DNA from 4 places in the Streptomyces sp. NPDC046197 genome. Region 1 is predicted to be linked to each of the others. Evidence: riboswitches for the same ligand, from Rfam matches in the RefSeq annotation. Region 1 holds a riboswitch; each other region holds the start of a gene.

What was found. A riboswitch is a leader RNA that binds a small molecule or an ion and turns the genes downstream of it on or off. The one in region 1 is predicted to bind cyclic di-AMP.
Region 2: it holds a riboswitch for cyclic di-AMP, as region 1 does, so the genes downstream of both, AB0A61_RS04305 (NlpC/P60 family protein) here and AB0A61_RS30395 (M23 family metallopeptidase) in region 1, are expected to answer to the same signal.
Region 3: it holds a riboswitch for cyclic di-AMP, as region 1 does, so the genes downstream of both, AB0A61_RS12790 (transglycosylase family protein) here and AB0A61_RS30395 (M23 family metallopeptidase) in region 1, are expected to answer to the same signal.
Region 4: it holds a riboswitch for cyclic di-AMP, as region 1 does, so the genes downstream of both, AB0A61_RS23170 (M23 family metallopeptidase) here and AB0A61_RS30395 (M23 family metallopeptidase) in region 1, are expected to answer to the same signal.

What each region holds. Positions count from the first base shown of each region.
Region 1 covers NZ_JBEYZY010000027.1:78,287-82,086, forward strand. Annotated here, with positions in the region: gene AB0A61_RS30390 (PP2C family protein-serine/threonine phosphatase) at 1-874, shown strand, start outside; cyclic di-AMP (ydaO/yuaA leader) riboswitch at 1,109-1,266, shown strand; gene AB0A61_RS30395 (M23 family metallopeptidase) at 1,278-2,309, shown strand; gene AB0A61_RS30400 (aldo/keto reductase) at 2,440-3,384, shown strand; gene AB0A61_RS30405 (PrsW family intramembrane metalloprotease) at 3,478-3,800, opposite strand, start outside.
Region 2 covers NZ_JBEYZY010000002.1:341,865-345,664, forward strand. Annotated here, with positions in the region: gene AB0A61_RS04300 (hypothetical protein) at 1-205, shown strand, start outside; gene AB0A61_RS04305 (NlpC/P60 family protein) at 258-1,442, opposite strand; cyclic di-AMP (ydaO/yuaA leader) riboswitch at 1,450-1,606, opposite strand; gene pcrA (DNA helicase PcrA) at 1,971-3,800, shown strand, end outside.
Region 3 covers NZ_JBEYZY010000007.1:188,763-192,562, forward strand. Annotated here, with positions in the region: gene AB0A61_RS12780 (cytochrome P450) at 1-830, shown strand, start outside; gene AB0A61_RS12785 (transglycosylase family protein) at 1,015-2,142, shown strand; cyclic di-AMP (ydaO/yuaA leader) riboswitch at 2,325-2,489, shown strand; gene AB0A61_RS12790 (transglycosylase family protein) at 2,493-3,188, shown strand; gene eno (phosphopyruvate hydratase) at 3,502-3,800, shown strand, end outside.
Region 4 covers NZ_JBEYZY010000016.1:149,346-153,145, reverse strand. Annotated here, with positions in the region: gene AB0A61_RS23175 (GntR family transcriptional regulator) at 1-446, opposite strand, end outside; gene AB0A61_RS23170 (M23 family metallopeptidase) at 631-1,389, opposite strand; cyclic di-AMP (ydaO/yuaA leader) riboswitch at 1,402-1,562, opposite strand; gene AB0A61_RS23165 (pitrilysin family protein) at 1,838-3,226, opposite strand; gene AB0A61_RS23160 (pitrilysin family protein) at 3,223-3,800, opposite strand, start outside.

The DNA of each region.
Region 1 (3,800 bases):
CGGGCTGCGCCTCGGGCGGGGCGCCGTCCTCCGTGCCGAGTCGGTCACCGAGCTGGTCACCGTGGCGACGGTCGCGGTCCTCGCCGTGATCGTCAACATCCTCGTCCGCCGCAGCCAGGAGCGGCTGGCCTCCGCCCGCGAGATCGCCGAGGCGGCCCAGTACGCCGTGCTGCCCGAACCCGCTGACCGGATCGGGGGCCTGGAGATCGCGGCCCGCTACGAGGCGGCGCAGGCGGACGCGTTCATCGGCGGCGACCTGTACGCGGTGCAGGACAGCCCCTACGGCGTGCGGCTCGTCGTGGGCGACGTGCGCGGCAAGGGCATGGGGGCGGTGGCGGCCGTGGCCGTCGTCATCGGTGCCTTCCGCGAGTCCGCCGAGCAGGAGGCGACGCTGGAGGCGGTGGCGCAGCGGCTGGAGCGGGCGCTGGCCCGTGAAGGCACCCGCGGAAACGGGATCGACGCCATCGAGGGGTTCACCACCGCCGTGCTCGCCGAGATCCCGCACGACGCCAAGGTGGTGCGGATCGTCAACCGCGGCCATCCGCCGCCGCTGCTGCTGTACGCGGACGGCACCCTGCGCACGCTGCTGGCCGCCGACCCGGCGCTGCCGCTCGGCATGGGCGATCTGGGCGTCTGGCCCGACCGCGCCGAGGAGACCGACTTCCCCGCCGGAGCCACGCTCCTCTTCCACACCGACGGCCTGTCCGAGGCACGTGACGGACACGGCCGGTTCTACGACCCCGAACGGCAGCTCGCGGGCCGGACCTTCCGCGACCCGGACACCCTGCTCACCACCCTCGCGTCGGAGGTGCGCCGGCATTCCGGGGGCGGGATGACGGACGACATGGCGCTGCTCGCCGTCCGGCGGCCTTGACCATTGTCACGCGAGGTGAGCGACCGGTCCCGTTCCGCATAAAAACTGACGTACCGTCAGAAACGGTGGAACCGCTGAGGTCGGGTCAACTCGCCCGGCTTTCGTCACCCCTGGCCCGAACGTCCGGGGCGAGAAGGTTTAACGATCAAGACGAACGGCTTGGAATCAGGGGTCCGGGTCTATTAACGTTCGATAACGCAGCGCGGTCGTCCCAGCCGTCACAAGAGGCGGCTCCGTGCGCACGCGCCGAATCCCGTCAGGGAACCGGGGAACCACCACCGTGGGGTGAGTCGAGCGTCAACCGCCGTGGCGGCACGGCTGGTTTACGCGCGTAGGAGACCTTCCTGCTCCGAACCCGTCAGCTAACCCGGTAGGCGAGACGGAAGGAAAGGAGTACGCCCGCGTGGCGTCCAACCGGTCTGCCTCTCCAGCTCCGTTCGTGCCGACCCGGCGCACCGAGACCCTCGGTTACGGCACCTCCCACACCGACGAGGGCCCGTGGGAGGAGTGGAACCCCACCGCGGAGTCCATCCGTCCCGTACGCGGTCGGCACCGCGTCACCAAGCAGCGCGGCGGCGGGCTCGCCCGCAGTTCCACCGTCCTCGGCGTCGGCGTCATAGCCGCCGTCGGCGCGGGCGGCATGGCCAGCGCCAACACCGGCAAACCGCCGGTGTCCATCTCCCTGCCCGACCTGCCCTCCGTGGGCTCCCTGTTCGACGACTCCCCCCACGCTCCCAAGGGTTCCGCGACCGCGCTCAGCACCGCCGGCGTGACCTCCACCGGCAGCGCCGAGGGCGCCGTCGGCGCGGGCGAGGCGCTGCGCAACCGCATCATGGCGCAGGTCGACCAGCAGCAGACCCAGGTCGAGAGCAAGGCCGAGGCAGCCGCGGAGACCGCCGCCGCCAAGCAGGCCGAAGAGGCCGCCGCCCAGGCGAAGAAGGAGGCCGGGGCGAAGGCCGCGGCCGCCAAGCAGAAGGCGGAGGAGGAGGCCAAGCAGAAGGCCGAGGCCGCGCGCCTGGCCGAACTGGCCAAGCAGTACGTGCTGCCGACCTCCTCGTACACCATCACCGGGACCTTCGGGCAGCCCGGTTCCATGTGGTCCTCCGGCTACCACACCGGCCTCGACTTCGCCGCGCCCACGGGCACCCTGATCAAGGCGATCCACAGCGGCACCGTCACCCAGGCCGGCTGGGCCGGCGCCTACGGCTACCGCACGGTGCTCACCCTCGACGACGGCACCGAGCTGTGGTTCTGCCACCAGTCGTCGATCAACGTCACGGTCGGCCAGAAGGTGAGCACCGGCGAGGTCATCGGCCGGGTCGGCGCCACCGGCAACGTCACCGGGCCGCACGTGCACCTGGAGGTCCACCCCGGCGGTCAGGCCACCGCGATCGACCCGATGACGTGGCTGCGCGGCAAGGGCCTCAATCCCTGACATCCACCTCCCCTGTTCCCCGGCGGTTCTGGCGGCGTCCCCCCGACGTCAGGGCTGCCGGTCAGGTGTTTGCGCATCCTTTGCGGCCGGTGTGGAATGAGTCACTCCGTTCAGCGGGTTGATGCTGGACATGACTTCTCCACGCAAGCTGGGCTCGTCCGACCTCGAAGTCTTCCCGCTCGCGCTCGGCGGCAACGTCTTCGGCTGGACCGCGGACGAGGCGCAGTCCTTCGCCGTCCTGGACGCGTACGCGGCCGCCGGCGGCAACTTCGTCGACACCGCGGACTCCTACTCGGCCTGGATCGAGGGGAACGAGGGCGGCGAGTCCGAGACGCTCATCGGCAAATGGCTCAAGGCGCGCGGGAACCGCTCCGACGTCGTCGTCGCGACCAAGGTCAGCCAGCACCCGGCGTACCCGGGCCTGAGCGCCGCCAACATCAAGGCCGCGGCCGACGCCTCCCTCAGGCGCCTGGACACCGACTACATCGACCTCTACTACACCCACTTCGACAAGCCCGAAGTGCCGGTGGAGGAGATCATCGGCGCGCTGGACGAGCTGGTGAGGGCCGGCAAGGTCCGGCACATCGCCGCCTCCAACATCTCCGCCGAGCGGCTGCGGGCATCCCTGGACTTCTCCGAGCGCGAGGGTCTCGCCCGGTACGTGGCGCTCGAGCCGCACTACAACCTGGTCTCGCGGGACACCTACGAGGGCGAGCTGCAGCACCTCGCCGAGCGCGCGGGCCTGGCCGCCGTGCCGTACTTCGCCCTGGCCTCCGGCTTCCTGACCGGCAAGTACCGGCCGGGTGCGACGGTGGACAGCGCGCGGGCCGGGGGCGCCGCCAAGCACCTGCGGACCGAGCGGGGCCAGAAGGTCCTCGCGGCCCTCGACGAGGTCGCCCGGGCTCATGACGCCGAGGTCGCCACGGTGGCCCTGGCCTGGCTCGCCGCGCAGCCGACGGTGGTGGCCCCGATCGCCTCGGCCCGCACGGTGGAACAGCTCCCGGCGCTGGTGGCGGTGGCGGACCTGCGCCTGACGGACGAGGAGCTCCGGAAGCTGACGGAGGCGTCGGCGTAGTCGTCTCCTGGCAGCAGTTTCAGCCGTGTTCAGCCGTGTTCAGCTGTTCTCGGCTGCTTCGGCTGCTTCAGCTCTTTCCCCGGTGCGGAACCCCTATGGCTGGGTCCGGTAGGGGTTGTACGCGGGATACGGCACCGCCGCCCCGTACGGCGCCTGGCCCGGGGCCTGCCCCTGCGCCCCGTACACCCCGTGGCCGGAGCCCGGCGGCTGCCCGTACGCGCCGTACGCCCCGTACACCGGCCACGGCGGCGCGGCCACCGGCACGGGCCGGGCCGTCATCCGCGCCGCGTGGTCCAGCGCGGGCCGCGCCACCTCCCGTCGCCGCCACAGTTCGTGCAGCAGCTCCTGTTCCCGTACGACGAAGTCGGCGCCGGCCCGTCCCCGGCGCCCCCGGTGCCGCAGGAAGGCCAGGGAGG
Region 2 (3,800 bases), on a different contig from region 1:
CACCGGCGCCGTCCTGGTCGGGCTCAACCAGGCCGAGGGCCACCACGTCAACACCGTCAAGATCGGCGTGAAGCTGGCGCTGCTGGTCGTGATCCTCGGCCTGGTCTACGTCAAGCGGGACGAGGAAACGGTGGACAAGCGGCTGTTCGGCCTGGTGGGCCTGCTGACCATGGTGAACATCTTCATCGCCGTGCTGTGGACGTGAGACGGCCCCCGTGCCGCGCGTCGGCAGCAGGGGGGCCGGTGCCGCCCGTGCGTCAGGCCGGGCGCACCACGCTGTGGATCGCCGACTCGCCGCCGTAGTAGATCGACTCCTCGCGGACGTAGGCGCCGGGCTTCGGGGCGTGGATCATCATGCCGTTGCCGATGTAGAGGCCGACGTGGCTGATGTCGTCGTAGAAGAAGACCAGGTCGCCGGGCCGCGCCTCGGAGAGCGGGACCGTCGTCCCCGCGTTGACCTGGTCGTACGTCGTGCGCGGCAGGCTGACGCCGGCGGCTCTCCACGCGGCCTGGGTGAGGCCGGAGCAGTCGTACGAGCCGGGGCCGGTCGCGCCCCAGACGTACGGCTTGCCGATCTGGGCGCGGGCGAAGGCGAGGGCCTTGTCGGCCTTGCTGGTGTAGGAGGAGCCGGACGACGAGGAACCCGTTGAGGATCCCGAGCTCCCGGCAGGCCCGGCGGACCCGGAGGTCCCCGTGGCGGGGGCCGAGGTGCTGTTCTGTCGCTGGGCGGCCTGCTCCTGCGCCTGCTGCTTCGCCAGTTCCGCGGCTCTGCGGGCGGCCTGCTCCCGCTTCTGCTCCTCGATCGCGGCGAGCCGCGCCTTCTCCTCGGTGTTCAGCTTGGACAGCAGTTCGCGCGCGTCGGCCAGCTTCTTCTGGACGGTGGCCTTGGCCGTCTTGATGTCGCCCTGCGACTCGGACAGCGTTTCGAGGCTCTGGGTGGCCTCCCGGCGCTTCTTCATGGTCGCGGACTGCTGGGTGACGTAGTCGTCGACCATGCCCTTCTGACGCGCGGTGAGCCGGCTCATCAGCTGGGCCTGGTCGAAGTATCCCTCCGGAGTGTCCGCCAGCAGGAAGGTGGCGGTGTCCGGTGCGGCGGCTCCGGTGCGGTACTGGGCCGCGGCGAAGGAGCCCAGCTTCTCGCGCGCCTTGTTGAGCATGTCCGTGCGCCTGGCGACGTCGTCGAGGAGAGCGGCCACGCGCTTGCGCTGCTTGGCGGTGTTCTCCTTGGCCGCGTCGTACTTCTCGGTCGCCGACTCCGCCTGGCGGTACAGGTCGTCGACCTTCTTCTCGACCTCTTCGATGCTCGGCCTGCCGCCGGAGGGGGCGGCGTTGGCCGTCTGGGAGAGCAGGGCCACGGAGGTGATGGCGGCCGTGGCCAGCGCGGGGGTGCGCAGGCCTGCCGAGACCGTAACGGCGGGGCGCGTCTTGCGGTGCGACGCCAAGGGGGACGACTCCTTCCACGGTCCGCCTACCGGGTTAGCTGTCGGGTTCGGGCGGGTGGTTCGGAAGGGTTGCCCTACGGTCCTCGCGGGAGGGTCGGACCGATTCACCCCGGGGGTTCTGGGTGGGTCCCCGGCTCCGGCTCGCGTGTCGGCGATGCCGGACTCGGCGGAGGCCGCGCGGCCCGGCGACGGTTCGCCGGAAGGGGGTCGTGCGGCCCGACGGCACGGTAGCCAACTCGTGTGGCTGATGTGAAGGTTGATGTGCGATATGCCCGATACATTTTCGTAACCTCATTTGAAAATCACATCGACGTGACCACGCGGCTCCACAGCGTGAAGACACTGACCGGTCGCTGGGACGGGAAAGTTCCCGGCCCGGGGAGCGGGGACCGCTCGGCTTCCCGGCCCGGGGAGCGGGGACCGCTCGGCTTCCCGGGCCGTGGAGCGAGGACCGCCCGGCTCGGAAGGTTCGCGGAGTTTTCAGGGCGGCCACGGGTTGTCGGTGGGGCGCCCTAGACTCGTAGAGCGATGAGCAGCCTCTTTGACGACAGCTTCCTGGCGGACCTCCAGGCCTCCCACGGCCGCGAGGAAGAACCCGCACCGCCGCCCGAGGACGATCACGCTCCGGAGCCGGTTCCGGACGATCTGTTCGGCGGGAAGTTCGACCTGCCGCCGGACCGGGACGCGTACTACCGCGACGGCGCCCCGCGCCCGGCCGTGGACCCCGCCGTGCTCCTGGAGGGTCTCAACGAGAACCAGCGCGCCGCGGTCGTCCACTCCGGTTCGCCGCTGCTCATCGTGGCCGGCGCGGGCTCCGGCAAGACCCGCGTGCTCACCCACCGCATCGCCCACCTGCTCGGCGAGCGGGGCGTCCACCCCGGCCAGATCCTCGCGATCACCTTCACCAACAAGGCCGCGGGCGAGATGAAGGAACGCGTCGAGCAGCTCGTCGGCCCGCGCGCGAACGCCATGTGGGTGATGACCTTCCACAGCGCGTGCGTGCGCATCCTGCGCCGGGAGAGCAAGAAGCTCGGCTTCACCTCCTCCTTCTCGATCTACGACGCCGCCGACTCCAAGCGCCTGATGGCCCTGGTCTGCCGCGACCTGGACCTCGACCCCAAGCGCTATCCGCCGAAGTCGTTCAGCGCCAAGATCTCCAACCTGAAGAACGAGCTGATCGACGAGGAGGACTTCGCCGCCCAGGCCACCGACGGCTTCGAGAAGACCCTCGCCCAGGCCTACGCCCTCTACCAGTCGCGGCTGCGCGAGGCGAACGCCCTCGACTTCGACGACCTGATCATGACGACGGTCAACCTGCTGCGCGCCTTCCCCGATGTCGCCGAGCACTACCGCCGCCGCTTCCGCCACGTCCTCGTCGACGAGTACCAGGACACCAACCACGCGCAGTACGCCCTGGTACGGGAGCTCGTCGGCACCCTTGAGCACCCCGTGGACGTGCCGCCCGGCGAGGACGACCTCCGGCCTGCCGAGCTGTGCGTGGTCGGCGACGCCGACCAGTCCATCTACGCCTTCCGCGGTGCGACCATCCGCAACATCCTCCAGTTCGAGGAGGACTACCCGGACGCGACGACGATCCTGCTGGAGCAGAACTACCGCTCCACCCAGACGATCCTCTCCGCCGCCAACGCGGTCATCGAGCGCAACGAGTCCCGCCGCCCGAAGAACCTGTGGACCAACGCAGGCGCGGGCGCCCGCATCACCGGGTACGTCGCCGACACCGAGCACGACGAGGCCCAGTTCGTCGCAGACGAGATAGACCGCCTCGTCGACGCGGGCGAGGCCAGGGCCGGCGACGTCGCCGTCTTCTACCGCACCAACGCCCAGTCGCGTGTCTTCGAAGAGGTCTTCATCCGGGTCGGCCTGCCCTACAAGGTCGTCGGCGGCGTCCGCTTCTACGAGCGCAAGGAGGTCCGGGACGTCCTGGCCTACCTGCGGGTGCTGGCCAACCCCGAGGACTCGGTGCCGCTGCGCCGCATCCTGAACGTGCCCAAGCGCGGCATCGGCGACCGCGCCGAGGCGATGATCGACGCCCTCGCCCAGCGGGAGAGGATCAGCTTCCCGCAGGCCCTGCGCCGCGTCGACGAGGCGTACGGCATGGCCGCGCGGTCGACCAACGCCGTCAAGCGGTTCAACACGCTGATGGAGGACCTGCGCACCATCGTCGAGTCGGGCGCCGGCCCGGCCACGGTCCTGGAGGCGGTCCTCGAACGCACCGGCTACCTTGCCGAGTTGCAGGCCTCCACCGACCCCCAGGACGAGACCCGCATCGAGAACCTCCAGGAGCTCGCGGCCGTCGCCCTGGAGTTCGAGCAGGAGCGTGCAGAGGGCGAGCAGGGC
Region 3 (3,800 bases), on a different contig from region 1:
TCTACGCCATCTGCGACATGCTCGGCGTCCCCCGCGAGGACCAGGACGACTTCCGGGACTGGGCGGGCATGATGATCCGGCACGGCGGAGGGCCCCGAGGCGGGGTCGCCCGCTCGGTGAAGAAGATGCGCGGCTACCTCGCCGACCTCATCCACCGCAAGCGCCAGGCGCTCCCGGCCGAGCCCGCCCCGGGCGAGGACCTCATCTCCGGCCTGATCCGCGCCTCCGACCACGGCGAGCACCTCACCGAGAACGAGGCGGCCGCCATGGCCTTCATCCTTCTCTTCGCCGGCTTCGAGACGACCGTCAACCTCATCGGCAACGGCACCTACGCCCTGCTCACCCACCCCGAGCAGCGGGACCGCCTCCAGAAGGGCCTGGCGGGCGGCGACCGGAGCCTGCTGGAGACCGGCGTGGAGGAACTCCTGCGCTACGACGGCCCCGTGGAGCTGGCCACCTGGCGGTTCGCACTCCGGCCGCTCACCATCGGCGGCCAGGACATCGCACCGGGCGACCCCGTACTCGTGGTGCTCGCCGCCGCCGACCGGGACCCGGAGCGGTTCGCCGACCCGGACGTCCTCGACCTCGGCCGGCGCGACAACCAGCACCTCGGCTACGGCCACGGCATCCACTACTGCCTGGGCGCCCCACTCGCCCGCCTGGAGGGCCAGACCGCGCTCGCCACCCTCCTCACCCGGCTGCCGGACCTCCGGCTCGACGCGGACCCGGCGGACCTGCGCTGGCGCGGCGGGCTCATCATGCGTGGACTGCGCACGCTGCCCGTCCGGTTCACCCCGCCCGGTACATCCGATACATCCGGTTCGCCGTGAAAGCGGCCCCGCACCTCCGCGTCGGCGAGCGCAAAAGTGACACGCGCTCAACTATGTGATCTTCACGTGATCTGCGCGGCATTAACTTGTGACAAGTGATCGTCAGCCGATACGTTCACGCATCAGCGCGGCGCCCGGCAGTACCCGCCGCGCCGGTCACTGCTGTCGCGTGAAAGGTTTCCGCATGCTTTCCGGGAACGGTCGTCACCGTCGCCCCCGTCAGGCCCCCGCCCTCCTCGTCGCCGCGGGGGTGACCGGATCCGCCATCGCCATTCCGCTGCTCGGCGCGACCGGCGCGAGCGCGGCCGACGGCACCACATGGGACAAGGTGGCGGAGTGCGAGAGCGGCGGCTCCTGGAGCGCCGACCACGGCAACGGCTACTACGGCGGCCTGCAGTTGACCCAGGACGACTGGGAGAAGTACGGCGGCCTCGCCTACGCCCAGAGCGCCGACCAGGCCAGCCGGTCGCAGCAGATAGCCGTCGCCGAGAAGATTCTCGCCGACCGGGGGCCGGGCGCCTGGCCCACCTGCGGACTGCTCTCCGGCCTCACCAGGAACTCCGGTTCGGTGGACGTCGACACCGGTGTCGGCAACGGCTCCTCCTCGGGGTCCGGCTCGTCCCACTCGTCTGACTCGTCCAGCTCGTCCGGTATCTCCGGATCGGTGGACTCCGGTCTGTCCAACTCGTCGGCGGGCTCCGGCGGATCCGCCGGATCCGCCGGATCTTCGGGACCGTCCAACTCGTCCGACCCGTCCAACTCATCAAACTCGTCCGATCCGTCCGGCTATCCGACGGGAACACCCGATCCATCCGGATCGTCGGATGAGTCCGGTACAAAGCACGCCTCATCCCCCTCTCCATCCACCAAGGGGGACAACACCGCCAAACCCGGCAAGTCCACCGACCCCACCGCGGAGGGTTCCTCGTCGTCCGGCGGTTCGGCGACCACGGACCCCAACTCCGGCGAGTCGGACAACCCCGGGCAGAACGGCGGCTCTTCGGCCCTCGTCGACACCGGCGCGCTCGGCTCCGGCCGTCACCGCGGCGGCACTGCCGCAGAGGACCTGGCCGGCAGCCGGACCGACACCTCCTCCGGCCGGCACGCCTCGCGCGACGACGCGCGCGCCGCGATGGAGGGTTCGTACACGGTCCGCTCCGGTGACTCGCTCGCCTCCATCGCCGACTCCCTTGGGCTCCAGGGTGGATGGCGCGCCCTCTACGCCGCGAACCGGGACGCCGTCGGTGCCGATCCCAACCACATCGTTGCCGGTCAGACCCTTGCCATAGGTGCCGAAACGGCCCAGAAGTAGCGGGAGTTCACGCCCCACTTCGCGCAGAATGTCCGGTTCGGTGAAAGTGTGGGATGAGTCTCAGAAGCCCTGATCGTCTTTGAAATTCGGTGGATTGCGTGGCTACGGTCGTGATCGCTCGTCACCACGAGCCCCGGCCGCCGCAACGCCGAGTCCTGCCAGCGGTTGCCCGGGAACAGTCGTCGCGTCAAGCGCCGTAGGCAGGAGCGGGGGACCCAAGGTAAGTGCCGCGCCGGGCAGTTGACCGGAGCGGCTGGGGGTGAAGCCGTGCCTCACGAGGGCACGGCCGGGCAACTCAACCGGCCCGAACCCGACAGCTCACCTCGCAGGCGTCGGTGAGGGGATCCTTCATGCTGTTTTCCGGCAAGGGCAAGCACCGTCGTCCGACCGTCCTTCAGCGGTCCACCCGCACCCTCGCGCTCGCCGGTGTCGCCTCCGCCGCCGTCGCCGCCCCGCTGATGGCGGCCGGCGAGGCCTCCGCCGCCACCGCCTCCCAGTGGGACGCGGTCGCCCAGTGCGAGTCCGGCGGCAACTGGTCCATCAACACCGGCAACGGCTTCTACGGTGGCCTGCAGTTCACCAACTCCACCTGGGCCGCGTACGGCGGCACCGCCTACGCCTCGCGCGCCGACCTGGCCACCAAGGGTCAGCAGATAACCGTCGCCGAGAAGGTGCTCGCGGGCCAGGGCAAGGGCGCCTGGCCGGTCTGCGGCACGGGCCTCACCGGCGCCGCCTACAACGGCGGCTCGGCCTCCGGCAGCTCCGGCAACTCCACCAAGAGCGCCACCACCACCCGCTCGACCGAGCAGCAGGCCGCCAACCGCTCCGCCGAGCGTCCGGCCGCCAAGAAGACCGTCACCACCCCGACCGGCAAGAAGGTCAAGAAGGGTGACGGCGAGTACAAGGTGGTCGCCGGCGACACGCTCAGCTCCATCGCGGCCAAGCACCACGTCCAGGGCGGCTGGCAGAAGCTGTTCCAGCTGAACAAGGACATCGTCGAGGACGCCAACCTCATCTACCCGGGCCAGCAGCTGCACCTGAAGTGACAGTCGGCCGGTAACCGAGCCGCAGGCTCCTCGTGTACCGGCCTCCACCGCGGAGGCCGGTACGGGTTGCCCCCGTCCCCACGGGCTCCCCGCCCCGGTGCGTATTCCCCCGTACGCACCGGGGCGGGTTCTTCTCGTTCCCGCCCCCGTTCCCGCGTCCCCCTCCCTCTTTGTTCCGCGCATGAACAATGTGTACGGTCACCCTGTCCACAAGGCGGTCGGTCGGCCGCCGGCGGGCCCGGGGCGGTTAGGCTCTAGTCGCAAGGCACACCAGCCCCGCACATTCAGCGTCACATCCAAGAAGGAGATGCTCGTGCCGTCCATCGACGTCGTCGTAGCCCGGGAAATCCTGGACTCCCGAGGCAACCCCACGGTCGAGGTCGAGGTCGGCCTCGACGACGGCAGCACGGGTCGTGCCGCCGTCCCGTCCGGCGCCTCCACCGGCGCCTTCGAGGCCATCGAGCTGCGCGACGGTGACCCCAACCGCTACCAGGGCAAGGGCGTCGAGAAGGCCGTCCTCGCCGTCATCGAGCAGATCGGCCCGGAGCTGGTCGGTTACGACGCCACCGAGCAGCGCCTGATCGACCAGGCCATGTTCGACCTGGACGCCAC
Region 4 (3,800 bases), on a different contig from region 1:
TGGGTCAGCATCGACGTCAGCGCGGGACTGCCGGAGGCCTGGGCGAGCGTCTCGTGGAACCAGCCCCCCAGGGAGCGCAGGTCCTCGCTGCTGCCCCGCCTGGCCCGTTCCTGGCCCAGCCGGACCAGGCCGCGCAGCACCTTCAGATGGGCGTCCGTGCGACGCTGGGCGGCGCGCGAGGCGCCGAGCGGCTCCAGCAGCAGGCGCATCTCGAGCAGGTCGGCGGCATCCTGCTCGGTCGGCTCCGCGACGCACGCGCCCGCGTGCCGCCGGGTCACCACGAAGCCCTCGGCCTCCAGGGTGCGCAGGGCCTCACGCACGGGGACGCGTGAGACGCCGTAGCGACGGGCGAGGACTTCCTCGGTGAGCCGGCCGCCGCGCTCGTAGACACCCGCGACGATGTCGTCCCGGATCGCCGTGCACACCGAGTGCGCCGGAATACGCATGCCCGACCTCCGCCTTAATCCCCGTGAAACGTCGACGATGGACGCCTGTTCCGTGACTCTATTGCAGCGCGCGGGAATTTCCGATGGCGGGCCGGAATCCATGGAGTTTTTTTGGACAGCGGGGCGTCCGAAACGCCAAAGCCCCGGCACGAGCGGCCGGGGCTTCGGGACGTCTGCTGTGGCGTCAGGCGTTCACACCGTGCTTGCGGAGATAGGCCACGGGGTCGACGTCGGAGCCGTAGTCGGGACCCGTACGGGCCTCGAAGTGCAGGTGCGGTCCGGTGGCGTTGCCGGTCGCGCCGGACAGGCCGATCTGCTGGCCGGGCACGACGGTCTGGCCCACCGAGACACCGATGGACGACAGATGGCCGTACTGGGTGTACATGCCGTCGGCCATCCTGATCACGATCTGGTTGCCGTACGCCCCGCCCCAACCGGCCTGGACGACGGTGCCCATGCCCACCGCGTGGACGGTGGTGCCGCTAGCGGCGTGGAAGTCGATGCCGGTGTGGGCGCCGGAGGACCACAGCGAGCCGCCGGTCTTGTAGCCGGTGGAGACGTACGAGTCGAAGATCGGCGCGACGAAGGCGTTGAGGCGCCTCCGCTCGGCCTCACGGGCGGCGCGCGCCTTGGCCTCCCGCTCCTTCTTCGCCTGCTCGGCGGCCTCCTTGCGGGCGGCCTCCTGGGCCAGCTTCTGCTCGGCCGCCTGCTTCTGGGCGGCGGCCTGGGCGTCGATCTTCGCGGCGACCGAGTCACCGATCGTGATGACCGGGGTGAGGCCGGTGTCCTCCGGGGCCGGGGTCTCGGCGGCGAGCGCCGGAACGGCGGCGAGGGTGCCGATGACGCCGGTGGTGGTGAGGGCCGCGACGCCCGCCGCGCGGGCAGTGGTGCGGTGCATCCGGCTGGGACGACGATGCTTCCCCGAGGCGCGGGTGAACGCCATGTAGACGCTGGTCCTTTCCTTCCCTCTCGCCTACCGGGTTAGCTGACGGGTTCGGAGCAGGAAGGTCTCCTACGGACCCCCTCGCTCGTGCGCGGGCGTCCGATTCACCCCAGGGACGGTGGGTCCCCGGCTCCCCTGGCTCGCGCCGTACGGGGATTCGGCGATGGCTGTCCGGTGTCGCGGCTGCGACGCACTGCCTGACGGACAGCCGGGTTGACGCTAAAGGGGGCGTCTTCCAATTCCCAAACGGATCAGGAGTTTTGTAGCGCATGCCACAGGGCAGACAGGCAGCCTCTCCCTCAATTCGGACATCGTTCGGACATCCTTCGGACACATCGTGGGGCCCTGGTGGCGCTTCGCTCACCAGGGCCCCACGCGCGTGTGCCGCTCGCCGGCAGGTCCGGCCGTACGCGCACGACGGCCGGCCGGACCGCCGCGCGATGTGCCTCTACTCGGCCGGTACGACGGTGACTTGGCCGATGCCGAGGGCCTCGACGGGCTCCTTGATCTGCGCCGCGTCGCCGACGAGGACCGTCACCAGGCGGTCCACCGGGAAGGCGTTGACGACCGCCGCGGTGGCCTCGACCGTGCCGGTGGAGGCGAGCTGCCGGTACAGCGTGGCCTGGTAGTCGTCCGGCAGGTACTGCTCGACCTGGTCGGCCAGCGTGCCGGCCACGGCCGCCGCCGTCTCGTACTTCAGCGGGGCGACGCCGACGAGGTTCTGCACGGCGACGTCCCGCTCGGCGTCGGTGAGCCCCTCGGCGGCGAGCCTGCGCAGCACCGTGAACAGGTCCGCCAGGGCCGGGCCGGTGTTGGGGGTGTCGACCGAGCCGCTGATCGCGAGCATCGCCGCGCCCGAGCCGTCGGGGGCGGAGCGCAGTACCTGGCCGAACGCCCGCACGCCGTAGGTGTAGCCCTTCTCCTCGCGCAGGACACGGTCCAGGCGGGAGGTGAGGGTGCCGCCGAGGCAATAGGTGCCGAGCACCTGTGCGGACCACACGCGGTCGTGCCGGTCGGCACCGACACGGCCGATGAGCAGCTGTGTCTGGACGGCGCCGGGACGGTCCACGATCACCACGCGGCCGGTGTCGTCGGCGGTCACCGGTGGCACCGGGTGCGGCTTGGCCGGCGAGCCGGTCCAGGCGCCCAGGGTCTCGCCGAGCAGCTCGTCGAGGTCGATGCCGGTGAGGTCGCCGACCACCACGACGGTGGACGTGGCCGGCCGCACGTGCCGGTCGTAGAAGGCGCGGACGGCCGCCGCGTCGATGCTCCGGACCGTCTCCTCGGTGCCCTGGCGCGGGCGCGACATGCGCGTGGCGGCCGGGAAGAGTTCCTTGGACAGCTCCTTGGCGGCACGGCGGGAGGGGTTGGCCAGCTCGTGCGGGATCTCGTCGAGGCGGTTGCGCACCAGTCGCTCCACCTCGCTGTCGGCGAACGCGGGCGCCCTGAGGGCGTCGGCGAGCAGGCCGAGCCCCTTGGCCAGGCGCGAGGCCGGAACCTCCAGGCTCAGCCGGACGCCCGGGTGGTCGGCGTGCGCGTCAAGCGTGGCGCCCGCCCGCTCCAGCTCGGCGGCATACTCCTCCGCCGAGTGCTTGTCGGTGCCCTCGGAGAAGGCCCGCGCCATGATCGTGGCGACGCCGTCCAGGCCCTGCGGCTCGGCGTCCAGGGGCGCGTCCAGCAGCACCTCGACGGCGACGACCTGCTGGCCGGGGCGATGGCAGCGCAGCACCGTCAGGCCGTTGTCCAGCGTCCCGCGCTCGGGCGCCGGGAACGCCCACGGCTTGGCCTCGCCGGCCTTGGGCTGGGGGTGGAACTCCATCGTGGCGAGCTCGGTCACTTCGCCTCCTCGGTGTCGTCGGTGGCCGTGGCGTCCGCGTTCTTGGCGTCGTCCCGGGCGTCGTCCTGTGTGCCGTCCTGTGCGCCGTCCTGTGCGCCGGAGGCGGTCGGCTCGTAGACGAGCACCGCGCGGTTGTCGGGGCGCAGGCGGGCCTTGGCGACCTCCTGGACCTCCTCGGGCGTCACCTCCAGAACGCGGTGCACGGCGGTCAGCGCGAGCTGCGGATCGCCGAACAGGACGGCGTAGCGGCACAGTTCGTCGGCGCGGCCCGCGACCGTACCGAGCCGGTCCAGCCACTCGCGCTCCAACTGGGCCTGGGCACGCTCCATCTCCTCGGCCGTCGGGCCCTGCTCGGCGAACCGGCCGAGCTCCTCGTCGATGGCCTCCTCGATGACCGGGACCTCGATGTCGCCGGAGGTCTTCACGTCCAGCCAGCCCAGTGAGGGCGCCCCGGCCAGCCGCAGCAGGCCGAAGCCGGCGGCGACGGCCGTACGGTCGCGCCGGACGAGCCGGTTGTACAGGCGGGAGGACTCGCCGCCGCCCAGAATGGTCAGCGCCAGGTCGGCCGCGTCGC